Linked DNA regions of Aliidongia dinghuensis. The protein of the gene in region 1 interacts with the protein of each later gene in a pairwise test. Links are inferred from orthologs where the notes say so. Each region holds a gene or a part of one and is shown on either strand. Other genes may lie near its edges.

Region 1 (16,299 bases):
TCGAACACGTCGAGGGCCGCCACGTCGTAGTGCGGATCGGACTGCATCGTGCGAGGCTCGCCCTGCATGTGCATGAGTGCCACGGGGGCCCCCGCATCGGCAGCAAGCGCCAAGGTTCCGGGCTGCTGCAGCGCCTCGATGTCGTTCAGGATGACGGCGCCCGCCTTGAGCGCTGCCGCCATGACCGGCGCTCGCCGCGTGTCGACGGAGACGAGCGCGCCCTCGGCCACGAGGCCGCGGATGACCGGCACGACCCGTTCGATCTCAGCTTCGGCCGGGACGTCGGCCGCACCGGGCCGGGTCGATTCGCCGCCGACATCGAGGATCGCAGCACCTGCGGCCCTGAGCGCCAGCCCATGGGCGATCGCCGCCGCGGTGCCGGCATGCTCGCCGCCGTCGGAGAAACTGTCGGGCGTCACATTGACGATGCCCATGACATGCGGCCGCTCGAGCGCGAGGCCGGCCCAGGCCGGGCGCGGCGCCCGCAACCGATCGGCCAGCAGTCGCAGCCGGGTCGCTGCCGGACCGTCGTTCTCGGCAAGCCAAGCCGATAATTCCTGGACCGAAACGATCAGCGTGTTGACGCCGCCGCCCCGTCGGCGGGCGGAAACCCGGACGAGCGTCGCAGCTGCCCAGCCGCGGGCGATGCGCCAGGCAAGGCCGGCCTCGACCGCCTCTCGGGCGGCCGTGCCGGCGACGAACCCGTCCGGGCAGAGGTAGAGGGCGGCAGGCGGAAGGCCCCCGAACGAATCGAGGCCCCGTCTTGCGGCGGGGCCTCGCGGTTCGGGACGGCCGATCGGATCGGCCGTCATCGTCAGGTATTCGGCTGCGGCTCGGGCTCGAGACCGCCCACCGGCTTGTCCTTGCGGCCGCCGGCCGGCGGGATCGACGAGCGGCGCGGCGTCGGGCGCGTCTCGTCGGCCTCGGCCGCGTCACGCTCGATCTGGCCGCCCGCAATGATCTTGCGGCACTCGTCGCCGGACAGGGTCTCGTACTCGAGCAGCGCACGGGCGAGCGCATGCAGCTCGTCGATATGCTCGGTCAGCACCCGGCGCGCTTCCTCCTCGCCGGTCTCGATGATTCGGCGGATCTCCTCGTCGATCAGCTTTGCCGTGGCGTCCGAGACATTCTTGCGCTGGGTCACGGAATGGCCGAGGAACACTTCCTCCTCGTTCTCGCTGTAGCGGATGCGGCCGAGCTTCTCGGACATGCCCCATTCGGTGACCATCCGGCGTGCGGTCTGGGTCGCCACATGGATGTCGCTCGCGGCACCGGTCGTCACGTTTTCGGGCCCGAAGATGATCTCCTCGGCGACGCGTCCGCCGAAGGTGGAGGCTATGCGGCCTTCGAGCTCCTTCAGCGACTGCGAGAGCTGGTCGCGTTCCGGCAGGTACCAGGTGACGCCCAGCGCCCGGCCGCGCGGGATGATCGTGACCTTGTGCAGCGGATGGTGGACCGGCTGGTAGAGGGCGACCAGCGCGTGACCGGCCTCGTGATAGGCGGTCAGCTCCTTCTCCTTGTCGGTCATGACCATGGAGCGGCGTTCCGCGCCCAGCATGACCTTGTCCTTGGCCTGTTCGAACTCGAGCATGGAGACCGAGCGCTTGCCCTTGCGCGCCGCCATCAGCGCCGCCTCGTTCACGAGGTTGGCAAGATCGGCGCCGGAGAAGCCGGGCGTGCCGCGCGCGACCACCTTGGCCTCGACATCGGCCGCGAGCGGCACCTTGCGCATATGGACCTTGAGGATCTTCTCGCGGCCGAGCACGTCCGGGTTCGGCACCACGACCTGGCGGTCGAAGCGGCCGGGGCGCAGCAGCGCCGGGTCGAGCACATCCGGACGGTTGGTGGCGGCGATCAGGATGACACCCTCGTTCGCCTCGAACCCGTCCATCTCGACCAGCAGCTGGTTCAGCGTCTGCTCGCGCTCGTCGTTGCCGCCGCCGAGGCCGGCGCCGCGATGGCGGCCGACCGCGTCGATCTCATCGATGAAGATGATGCAGGGGGCGTTCTTCTTGCCCTGCTCGAACATGTCGCGGACGCGGGATGCGCCGACGCCGACGAACATTTCGACGAAGTCCGAGCCCGAGATGGTGAAGAACGGCACGTTCGCCTCGCCGGCGATGGCGCGCGCCAAGAGCGTCTTACCGGTACCGGGCGGGCCGACGAGCAGGCAGCCCTTGGGGATCTTGCCGCCCAGGCGTTGGAACTTCTGCGGGTCCTTCAGGTACTCGACGATCTCTTCCAGGTCCTGCTTCGCCTCGTCGACGCCGGCGACGTCGTCGAACGTGATGCGGCCGACCTTCTCGGTCAGAAGGCGCGCGCGCGACTTGCCGAAGCCCATGGCCCGGCCGCCGCCGCCCTGCATCTGGCGCATGAAGAAGATCCAGACGCCGATCAGGAGCAGCATCGGGAACCAGTTGATGAGGATGCCGAACAGCGAGGGCACGTTGTCCTCGAGCGGCGCCGCCGTGATACGGACATTCTTGTCGGTCAGGCGGCTGACCAGCTGCGGATCGTTCGGCGTATAGGTCGAGAACGCCCGGCCGTCAGTGTAGTGGCCGTTGACCGTCGCACCCTGGATCGTGACGTCGGAGACCTGGCCCCGGTTCACGTCGTTCAGGAACTCAGAATAGGCGATGCTGGTCTGCGGACCGCGGCTGGAAGAGCTCTGGAACAGGTTGAACAGCGCCACCAGCAGCAGCGCGATAATGATCCAGAGCGCCAGATTCTTCCCGAAATTGTTCACGGTCGAGGCCTTTCGTTCCGTCCGTCGACGTCCATACCCACGCCACGGTAACATACCACCTGCTGGCACCCACTCGAAGCGGGCCGATCAACCGGCCCCTCTTCGAAATCACATAAGGCGCGCCGTTGGCTAAACAACGGTAAAACCGCTGCCTGTCAACGACCGCGTCGGCCGAAACCGAATTGCGGCGCCGATATCGGCACCCGCGCGCATCCAACCGAGATGGGGGACGCCCATGAGAGTACCTTCCCGCCAGAAAGCGGGCAAGGATGGCCGCACGCTGGATGGCAGATAGGGTGTCCCCGGCGCTTCGACAATCCCGCGCATACGTGCTGCCGCATCGCTACCCAGGGCACCGACGCGAATACCGTGCCAGTCACCACCCGGTCGGCGTTCGATCACGAAGCGGTGATCCCAGGAAATGTTTCCGCCCGTCTCTTGCAGGGGCCCCGCCGATACATCGACGCTTGGTGCATCGACGCTAGGTGCACCGACGTCTGGCAGATCGACGGCCGGCGCCACGGCCGCGAGCTCGCGCAGCACCAGGACACGGCCGCGCCAGGGCAGGATCCGGCAGCCGCCGAGCGTCCGGCCGCCGCCCAGAGCATTGCCGGATCCGTCCCCTGCCACACTCCCGGGCAAACCGGCGAAAAGCGCCTCCGCCACGCGCTCCAGCCGCTCGAAGCGCGGCGGATAATCCTCGCCGCTGATCGTCGCGATCACCGCCGCGAGCGCACGCAGCCCGATCTCCGCCGGCGCCCGCGCGAGCGGGGCGGGATCAACCAGCGCAAAGCCGGCCGGATGCAGGCTGACGCCGGCGACGAGCGCCTCTTCGACCAGTTGCTCCAGCACCGCGCGCGCGCGCGCCAGATGCCGGCTCGTCTCGGCCAGCCGCCGCGGCGTGAGCCCGGCCTCCGCAAAGAGCGGCGTCTGTGCTCGGACGCGAACCCGGGCGAAGGCCGGGTTGCGGTTGCTCGGATCCTCGATCCAGCCCTGGTTGAACCCTGCCAAGGTCACCTTGAGCCGGGTCGCCGGCAGCGCCAGCAGCGGGCGCAGCAGGCGGTAATGCCCGTCCTCGACGATGGGCGCCATGCCGGAGAGACCGGCGAGCCCGCTGCCGCGGCCGAGGCGCAGGATCAGCGTTTCGGCCTGGTCGTCCTGGTGATGCGCAGTCAGGAGGTGCAAAAACCCGGCGCGGCGGCACCAGTCGCCGAGCAGGTGATAGCGGGCGGCGCGCGCCGCCGCCTGCAAATCGTGGATCGGATAGGGCCCTTGCCAGACCAGGATCTCGTGCCGGATACCGCGCTCGCCGAGCCAGGCGCCGACCTGGGCCGCCTCCCCCGCCGATTCCGGGCGCAGCCGATGGTCGACGGTGAGCGCCACGATCCGCCCGCTGCGCGCCCGAGCCCAGCGGTCGGCAAGCAGTGCGAGCGCCAAGGAGTCGGCGCCGCCGGAGACGGCGACCGCCAGTTCCGGGCAGGGCTCGAACGGCCCGATCGCAGCCATGGCGGCGGCGAATTCCGGATCATCGAGCGGCGTCTGGCGGACGGTATCGGACGAGCCGCGCGGCGCCGGGCGGCGCGCGGAGCGTGCGGGGGCGGAACGACGGGGTGGGCGATCGGCCGGGCCGCTCCCCGTCATGGGCTCAGCAGCCCAACCGCTGCTTTTCGCGCGTCGCCCGTTCCTTGTTGGTCGGGGCGATGTTCGGGAAGTCGCGCTCGAGCTTGGCGAAGGCGAAGCAGGCGTCCTGCTTGCGCCCGATGTTGCCGAGCGAGATGCCGAGCTTCAGCAGGTTGTCCTGCGCCTTGGGACTCTTCGGGTAGAGCTGATAGCCCTTGGCGAAGGCGGCCGCGGCGGAGTTGTAGTCGTTGCGTACGAAATAGGTCTCGCCCAGCCAATATTGCGCGTTACCAGCCAGTTCGTCTTGCGGGTGCTTGGTCACGAACTGCGAGAACGCCGCCTCGGCCGCCGGGTAGTCCTGGCTGCGCAGCAGGCCGAAGGCGTAGTTATACTGCTCGGTCGCCGAGCCGTTTGGCAGCGCGACGCTGGCCTTGCCAGGCACCGCCGGTGCGCCGGCATTGCCGCCGCCACCGGCGCCCGGCGACGTGAGGAAACCGCCGGTGCTGGGCGCCGCATCCATGTTGCCGGCACCGCCTGGCGAGCCGGGCTTGCCCGGCGCCGCCGAGACCGGCGGGTTGGCCGCGGTCTGCTGCGCCGGCTTCGCCGCCCCGCCGCCGTCCGGATGCTCGAGCGCCTGGAAACGCTGCTCGTCGTCCTGCTGCTGCTTGTCGAGCCGGTTCTTCAGCTCCGAGATGCCGAACTGCACCTCTTCGAGCTGGCCGGTCAGCGTGCGCATCTGCTGCTCGAGCTGGTCCATGCGGATATCGGCATTGAGCGCGGTGTTGCCGCTGTCGCCGCTCGGTGCCACGCCAGCGGCACCGGTGGCCGGCACTTCGTTGCGGTAGAGCTGCCGTTGGACCTGGTTCAGATCGCGCTCCAGCCGGTCGAGCCGGTCGTTTACGGAGCGGTCCTGCGCCGAAGCCGGCCCGGCGGCCGACATGGCCGCAAGACCCAGGAGAATAGCGGCAAGACCAGAACAGAACTTGTGCATGAAGATCCCGCTACAGGTACGGACGCCGAGGCCGATCAATAGTTCATGTCGGCATGCCCCCCTTCCGTCAACGGTCGAAAGGGCCAAGCGTCGCGAATGGCCACCAGACGGCGAAGACCGTTTGATTTTGGCCACAGCCCAGTCCCGGCGCCCATCGTCGGGACCCGTTCGGGCAAGCATCATCTATTGCCCCCGAATCGGGCAAAAAAAGGGCGCCGGGACCCTGCTCTTGCGAGCCGTTCCCGACGCCCCATCTTTTTGCCGGTCCAGACGGCAGCCCAGTCGGCGCCGCCCGGATCAGGCCGTCGCTCCTCGCGTGTTAGTTCACAACCGTCACAGCGCGACGGTTCTGGGCCCAGGCAGCCTCGTTGTGACCAACGACGGCCGGACGCTCCTTGCCGTAGCTGATGGTCTGCAGGCGGCCGGCCGCAACGCCGAGGGCAACGAGGGCGTTCTTGGCCGAGGTCGCGCGACGCTCGCCGAGGGCCAGGTTGTACTCACGCGTGCCGCGCTCGTCGCAATGGCCTTCGATCGTGAAGGTCGCCGACGGATACTTCTGCATGAACGCCGACTGACGGGTCAGGATCGCCTTCGCCTCCGGCGAGATGTCCGACTTGTCGAACGCGAACAGGACCCGGTCACCAACCTGGGTCTTCAGCTCGTCGGCCAGCGAAACCGCCGGCTGCGGCTGCGGGGCCGCAGTCGTGGCACCCGTGCCGGCGCCGGTGTTGGTCGGCGTCGTGTCGCAGGCGGCGAGGACGGTCATGGCGGCCATCAGGCCGAGGATTTGAATCCGCATTTTTGTGTTCCTTCAGCGTAACCAGATTCGGGAGAAGTCGGGACCTACCGGGTGGCAGCCTCGTACTGCGGCGCAAAAGCCGCCACCCACCGCGCGCGAGAACGGTTGGTGAAAACGGCCGGAATATACCGACGTTTCCCCATCCGATCAAGGGGTTCTCACTGAAGTAGTGGCGACCAGGCGGGATCGGAGCCGTCTTGGGGCGTCACAACCTCACGTTCATTGGAGCCAGTCAGATCGATCGAATAAAGACGCGTAGAATCGCCGCGACCTGAGGCATCCGAAGGCGTTTGCTTGAAATACATCAGCACGCGACCGTTGGGTGCCCAGGTCGGTCCTTCAACCAGAAAGCCGTTGGACAGTATACGCTCGCGCTGCCCGTCAGGTTGCATGACACCAATCGAAAAATTGCCACCCTCCTGCTTCGTGAAGGCGATGAGATCACCGCGCGGCGACCATACCGGGGTGGCGTAGCGCCCGGAACTGAAGCTGATCCGGTGCTGGTTGCTGCCGTCCGCGTTCATGACATAGATCTGCTGCGTGCCGCCGCGGTCGGATTCGAACGCGATCTGCGTGCCGTCCGGCGAGTAGCAGGGCCCGGTGTCGATCGCGGCGCTGGAGGTGATCTGCGTCACTTTGCGCGTGCGCAGGTCCTGCGTGTAGATCTGGGAATTGGCGCCGCCCGACAGGCTGAAGATCACCTTGTTCCCGTCAGGCGAGAAACGCGGGGCGAACGTCATGCCCGGGAACTGGCCCAGAACTTCCTGCTGGCGCGTGTCGATATTGAACAGGAACACCTGCGGCACGCCCTGGGCATAGGAGAGATAGGTGATCTCCTGCGCGCCGGGCGCCGGCGAGAAGCGCGGCGTCAGCACCAGCGCGCGGCCGTCGGTCAGCGCTTTGTTGTTGAAGCCGTCCTGGTCCATGATCGAGAGCCGCTTGACCCGGCGCTGCGGCGGGCCGCTCTCGGAAACATAGACGATGCGCGTATTGAAATAGCCGTCTTCACCGGTGATGCGCTTGTAGATCTGGTCCGAAATGATGTGGGCAATCTCGCGCCAGTTGGTCGCGGTCGTGTTGTAGCTGAAGCCGATCAACTGGATCCCGGCGAGCACATCCCACAGACGGAAATCGATCTTTAGATGACCGTCCGGCTGGGCGGTGACCTGACCCGAGACGAGCGCCTGGGCGTTGATCAGCTTCCAGTCGGCGAAGCGCGGCACCGGGACGAGCGCTGCCGGGTCCTGGATGAAAGCGCGCGGATCGAGCGGCTTGAACAGGCCCGAACGCTCGAGATCGGCCGAGACGACCTGCGTGACCTGGGCGCCGACCTGGCCGTCGCCGCCCTGCCCCTGGAAGGCCGGGATCGCAATCGGCATCGGCTGCGGATTGGCCCTGGTGATATCGAGCGTCAGATCCGCCCGCGCATCGGGGGCAAAACAAAGGAGGCCGAGCACGATCGCGCAGAGCCCGCTGAACCGGACGCGCCGGAAATCTGGCTTCATAGGAGGTCCCTTGGATCGAAATTGAGGGTCATATTCTTCCACTGCTCGAATTTGTCGGGCGGCACCTTGAGCGGCGAGCAGCGTTGAACCGCTCGCCTCGCGCTCTCAGCCGCGGCCCGGAAGAACCCGTCGCTGTCCGCGCGCGCCTGATCTACGATCTGGACAGACTGTGGCGTACCGTCTGACGAAAGCTGAACGCGCAGTGTGATGATCAGGTTCTTGGCATCTTTGGCACCCGCAGGTGGGTTCCAGCATTGTTCGATCTGCGCGATGATCAAGTCCTTCTCCGCCGTCGTCAGCTGCGAGCCCAAGGGCGCGTTCGGCTGGGCGGAGGCGGGCGCGGTCGCAACCTGTTTCTGCTGCGGCTTCGGCGGCGTGTCCTGCTTCTCCTGCGCCGTCGCCTTGGCCGCGAGGTTCTTCAAGAGGTCGGCGAACTGCAGATCCTGCTTCGTCTTCTCCGGCTTCGGCGGCGTGGGCTTCGGCTGCGGCTTCGGCGGCTCGGGCTTTGGGGGCTCGGGCTTGGGCGGTTCCGGTTTCGGCGGTTCTGGCTTAGGCTCGGGCGGCTTCGGCAGCGGGGCGGGCGCCGGCGGCGGTGGCGGCGGCGGAGGTGACGGCTTCGGCGGTTCCGGCGTGGGCGGTGGCGGCGGCGACGGCGGCGCCGATTGCGCCGATGGCGGCGGGGATGGCGGCGGCGGGGTCAGCACGTCCGGCTTCGGCTCAGGCTTGACCGCCGGCACCGGCGGCGGCGTGTCGAGCTTCGCCTGCTCGACCGGCTTCGGGTTGCGCTGGGTCGCGCGCGTCACGTCGGCGAGATTGACGAGCTGCACCGCGATCGGCGTCTCCTCCGGCGGCGGCTCCTTCTTCAGGAAGTCGGGCAGGCCCAGCAGGATGACCAGGACGATCGCCGTGTGCAGCACGGCGGAAAAGGCCATCCCCTCGCGCATCTCGAACCGGCTCACGGGCGCACCCCGCGCGGGAGCGCCGTGCCACGGCCGCCCGAGACTTGCCGGAGGATCGAAAATTCAAGGTCCATCATCGCGAGAACGCCGAAAGAGACCCTCATGTCACAACGGAATCATGGCTTCTTTGCAGGCGCCTTGCCGCCCGATTGGGGCAATTCGGCGATCAGCGAGACCTTGGTATAGCCGGCGGAGGCGATCAGCCCCATCACTTCCATCACCCGGCCGTAGTTGATCGCCTTGTCGCCGCGCACATAGATCGTGGCGTCCTGATTGTTCTCGGTGATCGCCTGCAGCTTCGGCAGCAATGCGTCAGCCTCGATCGGCGTCTCCTGGACATAGATCTGGCCCTGGCCGTTGACCGTGACGACGAGCGGCTCCTTCTGCTCGTTGATGGCCGGCGCCTGGGTCTTGGGCAGGTCGACCGGCACGCCCACCGTGAGGAGCGGGGCCGCCACCATGAACACGATCAGGAGCACCAGCATGACGTCGACCATCGGCGTCACGTTGATGTCGGCCATGGGACGGCGGTTCAGGCGGCTGTGGCGGCTGCGGCCGCCGCCGTTCATCAATCCACCGGCCATCGCCTCATGCCTTCTCTTCGAGCTGGCGTGACAGGATCGCGCTGAACTCGGAGGCGAAATTGTCGAGCCGGTTGCCGTAGCGGCCGAGGTCGGTCGTGAGCTTGTTGTAGCCCACGACCGCCGGGATGGCCGCGATCAGGCCCAGGGCCGTCGTGAACAGCGCCTCGGCGATGCCCGGCGCCACAACCGCGAGGCTCGTGTTCTTGCTGGCGGCGATCGATTCGAACGAGTTCATGATGCCCCAGACCGTGCCGAACAATCCCACGAAGGGGGCGGTCGAGCCGACCGTCGCGAGGAAGGCCATGTAGCGTTCCGCCCGCTCGAGCTCGCGCCCGACCGTGACGTTCATCGCCTTCTCGAGCCGTTCCTTGAGGCTCGCCTGCAACGCACCGGCCACGACCAAGCCCTTGGCGGCCGAGCGGCGCCATTCGAGCATGGCAGCGGCGAAGGTCGCCGACATCGGGTCGACCGGCCGCGAGCCGATACGGTCGTAGAGATCCTCGATCGAGCCGCCGGACCAGAAGCTCTCCTCGAAGGCATCGGCGGCGCGCAGCAGGCGCTTCACCTTCAGCACCTTGTCGAAGATGATCGCCCAGCTCCAGAACGAGGCGGCGAGGAGCAGCACCATCACGCCCTTCACGATCAGATCCGCCTGCAGGAACAGGGAGATCATCGAGAGGGTCGGGGCGGCGGCGCTGCCAAGATTCACGGTGTCGACGGCTTGCATGGCTCGGGGACGCTCACTTCAGCGGTTGCGTGACGAGAAAGGGGCGGAGGGCGTCGCTGAGCGACGCCGGGATGCGGCCGGGACGCCCGCTGGGCGTCAATAGCACCAGTTCGAGATCAAGGACGACCAGCGGATCGTCGTCCTTGAGGATGGTCTGGCGCGCGGTCATGCGCGCGCCCTTGAGGTCGGCCAACTGGGTTTCGACCATGAGCGCATCGTCGAGCCGGGCCGGCCGGCGGAAGTCGATCTCGGCCCGGCGCACGACCCAGCCGAGGCCGGTCTCGGCCAGCATGCGGTCATGCTGCCAGCCGACGAGGCGCAGGCATTCCGAGCGCGCGCGCTCGGCGAAGCGCAGGTAGTTCGCGTGATAGACGATGCCGCCCGCGTCCGTGTCCTCGTAATAGACCCGGATCGGAAAGCGATGGACGCCCTCGTCGATCGCGCCGCTGGTCGGGGCCAGGGTCATCGGGACCAGAGTCAAACCTCGGCCTCCTCGTCGGCAGCGGCGGTCAGCAGATCGAGCTGCAGCTCCGGCGGGCGCACCACGGCCAGGCCCACATGGCCGAACGCCTTGTCGGTCAGCAACCGGCCGCGTGGCGTGCGCTGCAGGAAGCCCTGCTGGATGAGATAGGGCTCGATCACGTCCTCGATCACGTCGCGCTGCTCCGACAGCACGGCCGCCATCGTGTCGACGCCGACCGGGCCGCCCGAGTAATGCTCGGCGATCGCCTGGATGTAGCGTCGGTCCATGGCGTCGAGCCCGGAACGGTCGACCTCGAGCCGGGTCAGTGCGTTGTCGGCCGCCTTGGCGTCTACCGTGGCGAGGCCCGCGACGGCGGCGAAGTCGCGCACCCGGCGCAGCAGCCGCCCGGCGACACGCGGCGTGCCGCGGGCGCGGCGCGCGATCTCGGCAGCACCGTCGGGTGCGAGATCCATCGTGAGCAGGCGGGCGCCGCGCTGGATGATGCGCTCGAGCTCGTCCGGCTCGTAGAACTGCAGCCGGAGCGGAATGCCGAACCGTTCACGGAGCGGCCGGGTGATGCGGCCCGAGCGGGTCGTGGCGCCGACCAGCGTGAAGGGCGGCAGGTCGATGCGGATCGAGCGCGCGGCCGGCCCCTCGCCGATGATGAGGTCGAGCTGGAAATCCTCCATCGCCGGATAGAGCACTTCCTCGACCGCCGGCTGCATCCGGTGGATCTCGTCGATGAACAGCACGTCGTGCGGCTGCAGATTGGTCAGGAGTGCCGCCAAGTCGCCGGCGCGCTGGATGATCGGGCCGGAGGTCGCCCGGAAGCCGGCGCCCATCTCGGCCGCGACGATCTGCGCCAAGGTCGTCTTGCCCAGGCCCGGCGGCCCGTGGAACAGCACGTGATCCAGCGCCTCGCCGCGCGCCTTGGCCGCGGCGATGAACACGCGCAGGTTCTCGCGCACTTGGCGTTGACCGACGAAATCGTCGAGCGACAGCGGCCGCATCGCGACCTCCGGCCGGTCGGCCGCCCCGCGCTCGGCAGCGACGATGCGGTCCTGGTCGCTCACGACGCGATCTCCTTCAAGCCGGCGCGGATGAGCTCGCCCAAGGCGGCACCGTCACCGAGCTTGCGCTGCGCCGTCGCGACGGCCCCCAGCGCCTCGGGTCGGCGGTAGCCGAGATTGACGAGGGCGGAGACCGCATCCTCGGCCGGACCGACGAGATCGGCTACGGCCGGCGGGACGGAGATCACCGTGCCCGTGGGCGCCGCAGGCGCCATGCCGTGCGCTGCCGCCTTGTCCTTGAGCTCGGTCGCGAGCCGCGCCGCGAGCTTCGGCCCGACGCCGTCGGCGCGGGCGAGCGAGGCCTTGTCCTGGGCCAGGATCGCGCGGGCGAGCTGGTCGGGCGCCAGCACGGACAGGATGGCGAGTGCCACCTTGCCGCCGACGCCCTGCACCGTCGTGAGCGTGCGGAACCAGTCGCGCTCGGCCCGGTCGATGAAGCCGAACAGGCTCCAATGATCCTCGCGCACCTGCAGCTCGGTCAGCAGCGACGCGGTCTCGCCGCGCGCGGGCAGCGCCGCCCGGGTGCGCGTCGACACCATCACCTGATATCCGACACCCTGGACGTCGATGAGCACGCCATCGAGCCCGACGTCGTCGACGAGGCCGGTCAGCCGGACGATCATCACCGGCCCGCCGCGGCAAGGAGCGCCGGCGCCAACAGCCGACGGGTCTGGGCGTGATGCGCGTGGCAGATCGCGACGGCGAGCGCGTCGGCCGCGTCGGCCTGGGTCTCGGCCGAGCCGGGCAGCAGGCGGCGCACCATCATCTGGATCTGCGCCTTGTCGGCATGGCCGGCGCCGACCACCGTCTTCTTGATGAGGTTCGGCGCATATTCGGCGACGGGCAGGCCCCTCAGCGCCGGCGCCAGCATGACGACGCCGCGCGCCTGGCCGAGCTTCAGGGTCGAAGCCGGGTTCTTGTTGACGAAGGTCTCCTCGACCGCCGCCTCGTCCGGCGTCCATTGGTCAAGCACGCCGTTCAAGCCCGAAAGCAGCTCGACCAGGCGCGCCGCCATGTCCCGCGTGTCGTCGGTCTCGACCACGCCGGAGGCGACGAAGCGCAGGTGCTGACCGGCCATGTCCACGATGCCCCAGCCGGTGCGGCGGAGCCCGGGATCAAGGCCGATCAGGCGGCGCGTGGTCGGTCCGGCGGTCATCCTCGCCCCGTCAGCCCTCGAGCTTCGCCATCAGCTCGTCGGGGATGTCGAAATTGGCGTACACGGTCTGGACGTCGTCATTGTCGTCCAGCACGTCGATCAGCTTCAACAGCGACTGCGCCACGTCCTCGTCGCCGACCGGCGCGGTCGTGGCCGGCCGCCAGACAAGCTTCGCCGATGAAGCGGCGCCGAACTTGGCCTCGAGCGCATCGCGCACGGCCGAGAGATCGTCGGGCGCGCAGACGACCGCATGCTCCTCCTCGCCGCTCTCGACATCGTCGGCGCCGGCCTCGATCGCGGCCTCGAGCATGGCGTCGGCCGACGCGGTGTCGGCCGGATAGGTCACCTGGCCCAGGCGCTGGAACATGAAGCTGACGCTGTTGGTCTCGCCCAAGGCGCCGCCCGCCTTGTTGAAAGCGGTGCGCACGTCGCTCGCAGTGCGGTTCCGGTTGTCGGTCAGCGCCTCGACGATGAGGGCGACGCCGCCCGGCCCGTAGCCCTCGTAGCGCACCTCTTCGTAATTGGTGCCATCTTCACCGCCGGCGCCGCGCTTGATCGCGCGATCCACCGTATCCTTCGGCATGTTGGCGCCGCGCGCCGCGATCACCGCGGCGCGCAGGCGCGGATTCGCCGCCGGATCCGGCAAGCCCGAGCGCGCTGCGACGGTCAATTCGCGGATGATCTTGGTGAAGACCTTCGCGCGCTTGGCGTCCTGCGCACCCTTGCGGTGCATGATGTTCTTAAATTGGGAATGGCCAGCCATCGGGAGATCGACCCAAACTAATGCAGAGTTATCGGTGGTAGATACCACATGTGGTGGCTAGCACCAGTAGCATCCGGCGTGATTAACAGCCCAATATGGCGGGATTGGGGCCGTGACCCGCGAGTATTTAGCGGGTCTGCCCCTCACCCGTGCTGCCGCAGGCGATCTTCGCCCACGCCGACGCCCACGGCCGACTCGAGGGCAACGGTCCCAAGGGCAACAGTCACCACCTGCTCCTCGTTCCAGGCGGCGCCCTCGGCCAGCAGATCCGCGAGCCGGGCCGGCGGCAGCGCCGCTTCGAGCCGGGCCGAGAGGTCGTCCCACAGCGCCTGCTCGATGCTTTCCCGCGTCCGGCGCTGCGCCCGGAAATAGCCGTCACTATAGCCGGCGAGACGGGCGGCCCGGACGGCCCGACCGTCGATCGCCTCCGCGAGCGCCAGGTGCTGGATGGCGAAGGCCGTGCTCAGGCTCTTGCCCAGCGCCGGCGTGAGCGCCAGCGCCGCCCGCGCCGCCGCCCGCCCGCCAGCGGCGTCGCCGATCGCGACCAGATAGCCCGCGAGATTGCGCTGGATGTTGGCGAGGCCGTTCGCATGGCCGGCGCCGTGCCAGGCCGCCGCCGCTGCTCGGGCGCGCGCGATCGCCTCGTGCCGCCGGCCCGCGGCGAAATCGAGCTCAGCCAGCATCATGGTGGCGGCCTGCAGCATCCGCGTGTCGCCGACGCCGGGCGCGATGCGGTCGATCTCGTCCAGATGCCGCCGCACGCCGGCCATGTCGTCCGCATACCAGCACATGCTGACCGCACTGTAGAGCGCCGACGTCAGGAGCTTCGTCGGCCCGAAGCCGCGCAGCAGGACCAGCCCGTCGCGGAGGTACGGCTCCGCCTTCGCGGTATCGCCGGGCTTCATCATGAGCCGGCCCGCCTGGTCCGTCGCCGCCGCGACATGGAGCCGATCGTCGATCCGCCGAAAGATCTCGAGCGCCTCGAGCGTCGCCTCGAGGAAACGTGGATCGCCGGGGTGCGCGTTGCGGCCGGCCGCGAGCCGGAGCCGGCCCAGGACGGCGGGCGGTGTCGAACCGTCGGCCTGCGCCTCGGCCCGTGCCAGCCAGCGCTGTCGCTCGGCCAGCAGCGACAGCTCGGCCCAGAGCTCCTGGGCATGGCCGACGAGCCTCTGGCCGAGGGCCGCGTCGCCGTCCGGGCCGAACGCCCAGTCCAGCGCCGCGCGCAGGTTTTCCAGCTCCGGCTCGTAAGCGCCGAGCCAGGCCTCGGTCGGCGTGGTCGGCCACAGCCGCTCGCCCTCTTCGTAGAAGCGCACAAGGTAAAGCGCCAAGCTGCGCAGGCATTGGCGTCGCTCCGCCGGTGCCAGCTTCTCGGCGCCATAGGCCTGCATCGATTCCAGCAGCCGGAACCGCCGGTCGCCGACGGCCGGCACAGGCGCGACCAGTGACTTGTCGACGAGCGCCAGCATGGGCGCGATCGCGTCGGGCATGTCGCCCGCGTCATCCAGCGCCACCGCCCGGGCCGAGGCGACCGTGAAGCTGCCGGCGAAGACCGAGAGGCGCCGCAGCAGCGCGCGCTCAGGTTCCGTCAGCAGGTCGTAGCTCCAGTCGATCGTCGAGCGCAGCGTCTGGTGGCGCGACGGCGCCTTGCGGCCGCCCGCGCCTAGAAGCCCGAGGCGGGCATCGAGATGGGCGAGCAGAGCGGCCGGCGTCAACAGCTCGAGGCCGGCGGCGGCGAGCTCGATCGCGAGCGCCAGGCCGTCGAGCCGCCGGCAGATCTCACCCACGGCGCCCACGCTGTCGTCATCGAGCGCGAAGCCGCCGAGGGCGGCATCCGCCCGCTCGGCGAACAGGCGCACGGCACCGAACCGGAGCGCATCTGCGGCCGTGGCCGCCTGGCCGAGGGCGGGCGTCGTGAGCGGCGGCACCCGATAGACCCACTCCCCGGCGATCGACAGCCGTTCCCGGCTCGTCGCTAGAATCGCCACCTCCGGGCAATGCCGCGCGATCGCCTCGGCGAAGCGGGCGCTCTCGTCGATCAGATGCTCGCAGCTGTCGAGCACCAGCAGCAGCCGCTTCGGGCGGAGGAAGGTCGTAACCGTCTCGAGCGCGGGGCGCGGCCCCTGGATCGGCAGGCCGAGCATGGCGGCGATCGTCTCGACCACGAGACGAGGATCGCGCAACGGCGCCAGTTCGACGAACCAGACACCGTCGGGATAGTGCCGGGCGGCTTCCGCCGCGAGGGCCACGGCAAGGCGCGTCTTGCCGATGCCGCCGGCGCCCCAGAGCGTCACCAGCCGCGCCTCGGGCAAACGGGCGAGCAGCGTCGCGAGATCGGCCTCCCGGCCGACGAGCCGGTCCGGCGGGACCGGCAGTCGTTGCGCAGGCCCCTCTTCCGCCAGCACCTCATTCACAGATGCCGCGTCTGCAGCGCCATGTTCGATCGCGACCGGCGCCAGGAAGCGATAGCCGCGCCCCGTGACTGTGCCGACGAATTTCGCGGTACCGCCGGCAGCACCGAGCGCCTTGCGCACCGAGGCCAGCGTCACGACCAGCGTATGGTCCTCGACGATGGCCGCCTCGGGCCACACGACCGCCTTGAGCTCGTCCTTGGCGACGACACGGTCGCGCCGCTCGACGAGCGCCACCAGCAGGTCGAACGGCCGCCCGCCGATCGCGACGGCCTCCTCCCGGCACGTCAGGATTCGACGATCGGGCCTGAGACAAAAGGGGCCGAACCGAAAGACACGCTCAACATCGGGCATGGAGACAGTTTCCGAAGCACCGGCGGCCTTCAGGGTACGAGATAAACTGATGCGGCTATAAAAATTTTTTGCTTGGGCTTTGCTATGATTCGATGACGCTCGAGTTCCTTAATCCGGCCAGGCCGGCTGCAGCCGGCCGCCAACGCGGATGGGT
Region 2 (9,286 bases), on another replicon or contig:
GCCGGTGTGGTGCTCATCTCGGTCGACGAGTCGTCATTCCAGAAGTTCTACGAAACCTTCGATATCGGCCACAACGGCGCGATCTTCCTCGCGAACACCGATGGCACCCTGCTCGTGCGACGGCCGTTTTTGGAGCAGTACGTCGGCCAGAGCGTGCTGGGGACGGTAATCTTCCGAGACCTGCTGCCGGTGGCCCCGACCGGCTATGTGGAACTGACGTCGCCGCTCGATGGCGCCATCCGGTTCAACTACTACGCCCGCTCATCGACCTACCCGCTGGTCGTCGGCGTCGCGCTCTCGAAGGAAGAAGTCCTGGCGCTCTGGCGGGACCGCGCCGAAAGCCAGCTGATGTTGGCCCTCGGGCTGGCCGCCGTCATCAGCGCGCTCGGCTTTTGGCTTGCGCGGCAGAACGAGCGCCGGCGGCGCGCCGAGCATGCCCAGGCCGAGGCCGCCGCCGGCTACCGGCTGCTCGCGGATCATTCGACCGACATCATCGTCCGGCTCGGCATGGACCTGACGCGCCGCTACCTCTCGCCGGCATCGACCGAGGTGCTGGGCTACGAACCGCACGAGCTGGTCGGCGAGCAAGCGTTCGAGCGGGTCCATCCCGAGGATGCGGGAGCAATCTCGGCACTGCATCAGCGCATGATCGAGGGGCTCGAACGCGGCAGCGTCACTTTCCGAATCCAGCACCGGGAAGGGAGCTGGGTCTGGGTCGAGGCGGAGCTGCGGCTCGTGCGCGACGGGGAGACCGGCAGGCCCACGGAGATCATCGGCGCACTCCGAGACGTCACGGCCCGCAAGCAGGCGGAAGACGCGCTGGCGCTCGCCAAGGAGGAGGCGGTCCGGGCGAACCGGGCGAAGACAGAATTCCTCGCCAACATGAGCCACGAGATCCGGACGCCGATGAACGGGATCATCGGCATGAACGGCTTGCTGCTGCGCACGCCGCTGGCATCGGAGCAGCGCAAGTTCGCCGAGGCGGTCGCGACATCCGCCGAGGCGCTGCTCGCGGTCATCAACGACATTCTCGATATCTCGAAGCTCGAAGCCGGCAAGATCGAGCTCGAAGAGATCGATTTCAGCCTGGAGACCGTAGTCGACGACGCGCTCGAGCTCATGGCGCCCAAGGCTGCGGAGAAGGGACTGGAGCTTGCCGTCTGGATCGGCGAGCCGGCGCGCCTGCCGGTGCGGGGCGATCCGACCCGCATACGCCAGATCGTGCTCAATCTGGTCTCGAACGCCATCAAGTTCACGCAGCAGGGCTTCGTCGCGGTCGAGGTTCGGGCGGAGTCCGCGGCGGCCGGGACGATGCGCGTGCGCATCGAGGTCGAAGACACCGGCATCGGCATCGACGATGCCGCGAAGGCGAAGCTGTTCCGGAAATTCGAACAGGCCGACGGCTCGATCACCCGCCGGTTCGGCGGCACCGGCCTCGGCCTCGCGATCTGCCGCCAATTGGTCGACATGATGGGCGGGCAGATCGGCGCCCGGGACCGCGCCGGCGGCGGCACCGTCTTCTGGCTCGAGCTGCCGCTACCGCTGGCGAACGACGTCCGGCGCCCAAAGATCGAAGCGGCATCGGCGGAGCTCGCCGGAAAGCGGGTCCTCATCGTCGACGACCTGCCGATCAACCGCATGATCTTCAGCCGCCAGCTCGGCGAGCTCGGCATGGTGGTCGAAGAGGCGCCCGACGCTCACGCCGCCCTCGCAGCGCTCGCCGCCGCGGGCCGGGCCGGCACGCCGTTCGACATCGTGCTGATCGACTGGATGATGCCGGAGATCGACGGCGATGAGCTCGCCCGGCAGATCCGCGCCCACCTGGACCACGATCGGCCCCCGCCGAAGCTCGTCCTTGCCTCGTCCGCGCCGATGCCGTTGCGCTCGGGCGACGGATTCGACGCGAGCCTGTTCGACGCCCGCCTCGTCAAGCCGGTTCGCCACACCGCCTTGATCGACTGCCTGGCCCAACTGCTGGGAGCGCCGTCGATCGAGAGCGAGGTGCCTGAGGATCAAGCGGCCGCCGGGCCGGTGACGGGCGGCCGGATCCTGCTGGTCGAGGACAATGCGATCAACCAGCAGATCGCCCTCAGCCTCCTGACCGGCGCCGGCCACGCCGTCGACCTGGCGTCGGATGGCGGGGAAGCGATCGAAGCCTGGCGCCGCGCCCGCTACGACCTCGTGCTGATGGACATCCAGATGCCCGTGGTCGACGGGCTGCAGGCGACGCGCGAGATCCGGCGCGCCGAGGGCGACCTCGACCATGTCCCGATCATCGCCATGACCGCGAACGCCATGCGCGGTGACCAGGAGGAATGCCTGGCGGCCGGCATGGACGACTATGTCTCGAAGCCGTTCGAGATGACGCCCTTCCTCGGCAAGGTGGCCCAGTGGCTGCGCATGGAGCGCCCGGCGGGGGCCGGCGGCCACGAAACGCCGGATCGCCGCGCGTCCGGCAATCCGGCGAAACGGGCGCAGCGATAACGGCGCCCGGTGCCGCAATGCCCAAGGCACGAACACGCAAACCCACCACTCGCGGGGGCTGTGCGTCTGGCAACCAAATCGCGGCCCAGCCGTTTGTTTTCGAAACGGAGCCGCGCGGCCAAGCCGACACAAGCGGGAAAGCGCCCGCACACGCGGCGCATGGGGCAAGGGATATGAGCGAGGCGACGCGAAGAACCGCGGACGAAAGCGGACGGCAGGCGACCGTCCTGGTGGTCGACGATGAACCAGACCTGCGCAGCATGTTGGCGAGGGGTCTTGGCGAGCATGGCTATGCCGTGCTCGAGGCCGATAGTGTCGAGACGGCGCAGAAGGTCCTGCGCGACCGCGGCTGGATCGACATCGTCATTTCCGACGTGCGCATGCCGGGCGGCGCTGACGGCACCGATCTCGCCGTCTGGCTCTATCGCTTCCGGCCGGAAACCATCCTGATCCTGACCTCCGGCTACTTCCAGCAGGCCGAGGCCGTGGCCGGTCCCATGGTCTACGGTCACCGCTTGCCGAAGCCGTTCCGCCCGTCGGAGGCCGCCCAGCTGATCGAAAACTGCCTGGCGAAACGGGCGGCGGAACGCGCCCGGATCGAAGGGCTGCGCCGCGGCTGGTGGGAATAGGCCCTCCGGGGCGTATCAGCCTTCGGCAACTTGCCTGGCAAAATGCAAAGCGGCGTGCCGAGCACGGGCGAGCCTCGTCATCGCCGCAGGTGATGCAACCTTGGCGAGGCACTCGATCGTCCGCACTACCAGTCAGGGAATCCAATAGGTTACAGCGGATCGGCCGCCTGCCGGGACCGATGGCATGTCGCTTGCTCTACTGAATCGCGAGTGTTTCACGAGCCTTCGCCCAACCCCATCCCGTTGCGAGGTCGTCATGTCCTTCTCCCCGCGCACCATCGAGACCCTGGTCGATCTGGTCGAGAACAAGCTCAGCTACCTGGACATCACCGATCGTGAAGACCGCGCTGAAATGAAGCTGCTGCAGCGCGCCCTGATCGAGCTCAAGAACGGCGTCCGCGTCGTGCCGCGTGGCGGCGCAGCGCCGCACGTTCATCATTGAGATCGCGCTAAGACGCTTCGATATGGTTAGGGTTGGGGCGCCATGCCGCGCCCCCTCGACCGCCCCCGCTTAAGGCCGCTTCGCCTCACCGTTCTGCCGGCGCTGGTGGCATTTCTCGCCGGCTGCGTGGCACCCCCGCCGCGCGATGCCCATGTCCCGGACTTCGCGCGCCGGCCTTATGAACCGTTCAACCGGACCGCCGCCGTCGCAATCGCGCTCCGGGAATGGCGCCTGTTCGGCAGCCCCGTCGTCGATGCCGCACCGGACGAACGCCCGCCGGTCGATCCCGAAGCGAAGCCCGAGCGCCTGCCCGGCCTCTGGCAGCGCGTCGGCGAATATTGGTGGCTGGGCCTCGACGCGAACGACCCGGACGGCCGCTGGACCGGCAAGCACGACGGTACCGGCCGCGTGTTCCCGGCGAGCGAGGACGGCGAATACGCCTGGTCCGCCGCCTTCATCTCCTATGTCATGCGCATCGCGGGTGCCGGGCCCCGCTTCCCCTATGCCGCGTCCCACTGGATCTATATCGACGCGGCGCGCGCGGCGTCGCTCGGACGCCGCCCCGACGTGGCGCTCCGGGCGGAGGCGGCCGATCGCGTCGCCCCTGAGCCGGGCGATCTCATCTGCTTCGGCCGCGGCCACGACAATAGCGCAATGGCCGGCGACATCCGCCTCGAGACCTTGCCGGACGGGCCGTTCGCCGGCCATTGCGCCATCGTCGTAGACGCAGCACCCGGCATGCTCTCGGTCGTGGGCGGCAATGTCGCGGACGAGGTGGCGCTCACCCACGTGCCCGTCACGGCGGCGGGAATGCTCGCAGCGCCCGGCGGCCCGGCCATCGACCCGCGCTATCCCTGGTCGATCGTCCTCCGGGTGCTCTACGACCACTGAGGACTGTTGAGCCCTCGGGCCGAACCGACGCGGGTCAGCCCTGATCGATGCGCAGCGCCACGAAGCGCAGGTCGCCGCCGTGGTCGACCAGCAGCAGGATCGACTTGCGGCCGGCTTTCTTCGCCTCGTCGATCTTGTGCACGACGTCCTGCGCGCTCTTCACCTCTTCCTGGGCAACCTCGAGGATCACGTCGCCGGCGTGCAGGTCCTTGTCGGCCGCCGGGCTGCCCTTCGCCACGTCGACGACCACGACATTGGCCGAATCGTCGAGCTTGAACTTGTCCTTGAGGTCCGGCGTCGCCTCGGTGATCGACAGGCCCAGCGCCTTGACGAGCGGCGTCGACGGGCTGATGCCGCTGCCGCCCTCGCCGAGCGAGGCGGTCTGCTCGGCCGCCTCCTCGGCCTGCCCGACCTTGACCGTGATGGTCTTGATCTCGCCCTTGCGCCACAGCTTCACCGGCACCGCCTTGTCGACCGGGGCGTCGGCGACGAGACGCGAGAGCCGGCGCGAGTTGGTGACGTCGCGGCCATCGAACTGCAGCAGCACGTCGCCCGGCTGGATACCCGCCTCCTTGGCCGGACTCTTGTCGATGAAGCCGCCGACGAGCGCACCCTTGGTCGAGTCGAGGCCGAGGGCGGTTGCGACATCGTCATTCACCGTCTGGATGCGCGCGCCGATCCAGCCGCGCCGCGCCTTGCCGGTTGCCTTGAGCTGCGCGATCACGTTCTTGGCGAGATCGGACGGGATGGCGAAGCCGATGCCGATCGAGCCGCCTGACGGCGAGAAGATCGCCGAATTGATGCCGATGACCTCGCCCGAGGTGTTGAACAGCGGGCCGCCGGAATTGCCGCGGTTGATCGAGGCATCGGTCTGCAGGAACTCGTCGTACGGGCCGTTGTCGTTGATCGCGCGGGCACGGGCCGAGATGATGCCCGAGGTGACCGTGCCGCCGAGCCCGAACGGGTTGCCGATCGCCATCACCCAGTCGCCGACCTTGGCCGTGTCGCTATCGCCCCAGGGCACGGCCGGCAGCGGATGATCGGGCTTGACCCTGAGGAGCGCGAGGTCGGTCGTCGCATCCCGGCCGACCAGCTCGGCCTTGAGGTTCGTGTTGTCCTGCAGGATGACCGTGATCTCGTCGGCCCCGTCGATGACGTGGTTGTTGGTCACGACATATCCCGCTGGATCGATCACGAAGCCCGAGCCCAGCGACTGCGCCTTCTGCGGCTTGGCCTCGCCATCGCCGCTACCGCCGCCCTGGCGGTCCATGAAGTCCTTGAAGAATTCCTCGAACGGCGAGCCCGGCGGCACCTGCGGCTGGTCATCGTCCGGCCGCCGCTTGGCGTCGGGCTTGATGGTCTGGCTGGTCGACACGTTGACCACGGCCGGCAGCAGCCGGTTGGCGAGCGGCCCGAGCCCCGGGATGACGAGCGGCGCTGCCAAGGTCGGCGATCGATCATCGGCCTTGGCGCTCGCCATCCCGAACGTCCCAAAACCGAAGGTCCCGACCATACCGAACGTCAAAACCAACCCAAGCACCGCGACCCGCGCGACCGTCCGGCCACGCCGACGACCCGCGGCGCGCTCTGAACGGGGGAAAAGTCCACTCACCGGATCACTCCTGCGACCACCAACACAACAGACATAATACTTGCGACTCTAGAGCCAACAGCGGACGGGAGCCAGTTCGTTCCCGAGGGGCCTGGGTTCAATGATGCCGCAGGAACCAGACCCAGGCGACGCCCAGGCAGGCCGCGACCAGCCCCGCGACCCGGAGCAGGCCTTCCGGTTGGCTCACGACCGAGAGCAACGCGCGCTTCATCGGCTGCGGGAACAGGGCATAGAGCGCGCCCTCGATCACCAGCACCAGGGCGAGCGCGGTCCAGAGATCGCGCAGCCCCTCGCTCAGTCCGCCGAGCCCGCCCATTAGGCCAACCCACCCATCAAGGCTTTGCCGCCTTGTGCTGACCGAAATACTGGAAGAACTCGCTGGTCGGCGAGAGCACCATGGTCGTGTCGGGGCCGATCGCGGTGCGATAGGCCTCGAGGCTGCGGTAGAAGGTGAAGAACTCCGGGTCCTTGCCGAACGCGTCGGCATAGATCTTGATGCTCTCGGCATCGCCCTGGCCGCGCAGGATCTGCGACTGCTTGTCGGCCTCGGCCAGGATGACGGTCCGGTCGCGCTCGGCGCGCGCGCGGATGCCCTGGGCCTGCTCGGCGCCCTGGGCGCGATATTCGTTCGCCTCGCGCTGCCGCTCCGACTGCATCCGGGCATAGATCGCCTGGCTGTTTTCCTGCGGCAGGTCAGCGCGGCGGATGCGTACGTCGACGACCTCGATGCCGAAGGACCTTGCCTGGTCCGCGACCTGGTCACGGATGTTGGCCATGATCTGGGACCGCTCCGGCGAGAGCAACGCGTTCAGCAGCACGTTGCCCAGCACCCGGCGGAGCGTGCCGGAGATGGTGGCGCCCAGGCGCAATTGCATGACCGACTCGCTACCGACCGACTGGTAGAACTGCAGCGGGTTGATGATGCGGTAGCGCGCGTAGCTGTCGACCACGAGCCGCTTCTGGTCGGCCGCAATCACCTCCTCGGCCGGCGGCTCATAGTCCAGCAGCCGTCGATCATAGAACACGACGTTCTGCAGCAGCGGCACCTTGGCGTAGAGGCCCGGCTGCCGGATCTCGCGCACCGGCCGGCCGAACTGGATGACGAGCGCCTGCGACGTCTGGTCGACGATGAAGAGGGCATTGAAAGCGAGGAGAAGCAAGACCGCGGCCGCGACGATCCCGCCGACGAAAAGGGCGCGGTTCATGGCTTGCCTGCCTTGGATTGGGAAGCGGACGGCTGGCCCGGGGGCGCAGGGAGCGGGGTTGGCTGCTTGTCGGTGAGCCCCGGCAGCGGCAGATAGGGCACGATGCCCTGGGCCTGCCGGTCGATCACCACCTTGTGCGCGTTCTTCAGCACGTCTTCCATCGTCTCGAGATAGAGCCGTTCGGCGGTCACTTCCTTGCTCACCTGGTAGGCCGACAGCACCGACAGGAAGCGCTGCGCATCGCCCTGGGCGCGCGCCACGACCTCCTGCTTATAGGCCTGGGCGTTCTGGATCTTCTGCTCGGCATCGCCGCGCGCCAGCGGCACGATGCTGTTCTGATAGGCCTCGGCCTCGTTCTTGAGCCGCTCCTGGTCGGCGCGCGCCTTCTGCACGTCGCGGTAAGCCTCGATGACCGGCTGCGGCGGATCGACCTTCTGCAGCTGCACCTGCGTCACCTGCAGGCCGGCGGCGTAGCCGTCGAGGATGTTCTGCAGCAGCGCCTCGGTATCGGTCTCGACCTGGCGGCGGCCCTCGGCGAGCACGCTCGCGATCGGCGTATGGCCGACGACCTCGCGGATCGCGGCCTCTGCGGCCGACTTCACGGTCGCCTCCGGGTTGCGCACGTTGAACAGGTACGCCTTCGCGTCCTTGATGACCCAGAAGACCGAGAAATTGATGTCGACGATGTTCTCGTCGCCGGTCAGCATCAGCGATTCTTCCGGCAGCGCCTGCCGGCCGACGCCGCGGCCGAGCGGCTCGGTCGAGACGCCGACCTCGGTCCGGTTGACGCGCGTCACCTTCGGCTTCTCGACCGATTCGATCGGCGCCGGCAGATGGTAATGCAGGCCAGGACCGGTCGTATCGGCATAGGCGCCGAAGCGAAGGACGACGCCCTCTTCGTCCGGGTTGACGCGGTAGAAGCCGGTGATCAGCCACAGGCCGACCAGGACCGCGGCCACGATGGCCGCCAGCCGGCCGCCGCCGTTGTCGGTACCGGGCACGAGGCCGCGCAGCCGATCCTGCCCGCGCCGCAAGAGCTCGTCGAGATTGGGCGGCTGCGGTCCTTTGCCCTTGCCGCCGCCCGAAGGTGCCTTGCCCCAGGGACCCGGTCCCCCGTTACCGCCCCAGGGGCCGCCACCGCCGCCCCCCTGCCCGTTCCACGGCATGTCCGAAAGAACCTCGATAAACCCGGCCCCAAGGGGCACTTAAGAAGACAGCACCCGATTGTGCGGTCGGCGATCCGGCCCTTATATCAGGGTGACGACGCGGGCGTGTCCAGTAAGTGACGATGGGAAAGGTTGTTTCGATGGCGAGTTTCGGCGAACAGCAGGTTTTGACGGCGCTCAAGGGGGTGATGGACCCGGCGCGCGGCCGCGATCTCGTCAGCCTCGGCATGGTCTCCGGCATCGCCATCCGCGATGGCAATGTCGTGTTTTCGATCGAGATCGAGCCGGCGCGTGCATCTCAATTCGAAGCCGTGCGCAAGGCGGCCGAGCGCGCCGTCGAGGCGATCCCGGGCGTCCTGTCGGTGAGCGCAGTGCTGACCGGCACGCGCCCGCCGGTCATCCGCTCGTCCGGTCACGGCCACGACCATGCCCCCGCCCATGCGGCGCCTCGCCCGGCGCTGGTGCCGGGTGCCCGCGCCATCGTCGCGGTCGCGTCCGGCAAGGGCGGTGTCGGCAAGTCGACGACCACGACCAACCTCGCGGTGGCACTCGCAGCCCAGGGCCTCAAGGTCGGGCTGCTCGATGCCGACGTCTATGGCCCCTCGCAGCCGCGCATGCTCGGCATCTCGGGCCGGCCGCGCTCGCCCGACGGCAAGATCCTGGAGCCGATGCAGAAGCACGGCATCGTCACCATGTCGATCGGCTTCCTCGTGCCCGAGGACACCGCGACGATCTGGCGCGGGCCGATGGTCATGGGCGCGCTCCAGCAGATGCTGCGCGACGTCGCCTGGGGCGAACTCGACATCCTGCTGGTCGACATGCCGCCCGGCACCGGTGACGCGCAGCTGACCATGGCG

The links.
Region 2: the proteins of ftsH (region 1) and hflC interact in binary tests that used the Escherichia coli proteins (3 or more experiments, as listed by UniProt). The link is inferred for Aliidongia dinghuensis from one-to-one orthologs.

Annotation. Positions count from the first base shown.
Region 1 is NZ_BMJQ01000005.1:221,418-237,716, reverse strand. The notes cover bases 281-3,214. They hold ftsH (ATP-dependent zinc metalloprotease FtsH), read right to left. Parts: upstream 2,747-3,214; coding sequence 815-2,746; downstream 281-814. Other genes in these bases: tilS (tRNA lysidine(34) synthetase TilS), read right to left, coding at 2,876-3,214; folP (dihydropteroate synthase), read right to left, coding at 281-812. Also shown: more of folP, read right to left, coding at 1-280; more of tilS, read right to left, coding at 3,215-4,252; tol-pal system protein YbgF, read right to left, coding at 4,392-5,357; peptidoglycan-associated lipoprotein Pal, read right to left, coding at 5,677-6,156; Tol-Pal system beta propeller repeat protein TolB, read right to left, coding at 6,315-7,661; IEY58_RS11585 (energy transducer TonB), read right to left, coding at 7,658-8,620; protein TolR, read right to left, coding at 8,737-9,204; protein TolQ, read right to left, coding at 9,209-9,931; ybgC (tol-pal system-associated acyl-CoA thioesterase), read right to left, coding at 9,945-10,412; Holliday junction branch migration DNA helicase RuvB, read right to left, coding at 10,409-11,404; Holliday junction branch migration protein RuvA, read right to left, coding at 11,464-12,087; crossover junction endodeoxyribonuclease RuvC, read right to left, coding at 12,087-12,620; IEY58_RS11550 (YebC/PmpR family DNA-binding transcriptional regulator), read right to left, coding at 12,631-13,383; IEY58_RS11545 (ATP-binding protein), read right to left, coding at 13,527-16,145; IEY58_RS11540 (TIGR00282 family metallophosphoesterase), read right to left, coding at 16,254-16,299. UniProt on the Escherichia coli protein: Acts as a processive, ATP-dependent zinc metallopeptidase for both cytoplasmic and membrane proteins. Plays a role in the quality control of integral membrane proteins.
Region 2 is NZ_BMJQ01000028.1:930-10,215, reverse strand. What follows is about bases 5,328-8,326. They hold hflC (protease modulator HflC), read right to left. Parts: upstream 7,264-8,326; coding sequence 6,391-7,263; downstream 5,328-6,390. Other genes in these bases: hflK (FtsH protease activity modulator HflK), read right to left, coding at 7,260-8,326; IEY58_RS31960 (DUF2065 domain-containing protein), read right to left, coding at 6,156-6,374; IEY58_RS31965 (DegQ family serine endoprotease), read right to left, coding at 5,328-5,926. Outside these bases: IEY58_RS31985 (response regulator), read left to right, coding at 1-2,484; IEY58_RS31980 (response regulator), read left to right, coding at 2,658-3,113; IEY58_RS31975 (hypothetical protein), read left to right, coding at 3,370-3,555; IEY58_RS31970 (DUF2272 domain-containing protein), read left to right, coding at 3,598-4,446; more of IEY58_RS31965, read right to left, coding at 4,481-5,327; more of hflK, read right to left, coding at 8,327-8,429; iron-sulfur cluster carrier protein ApbC, read left to right, coding at 8,570-9,286.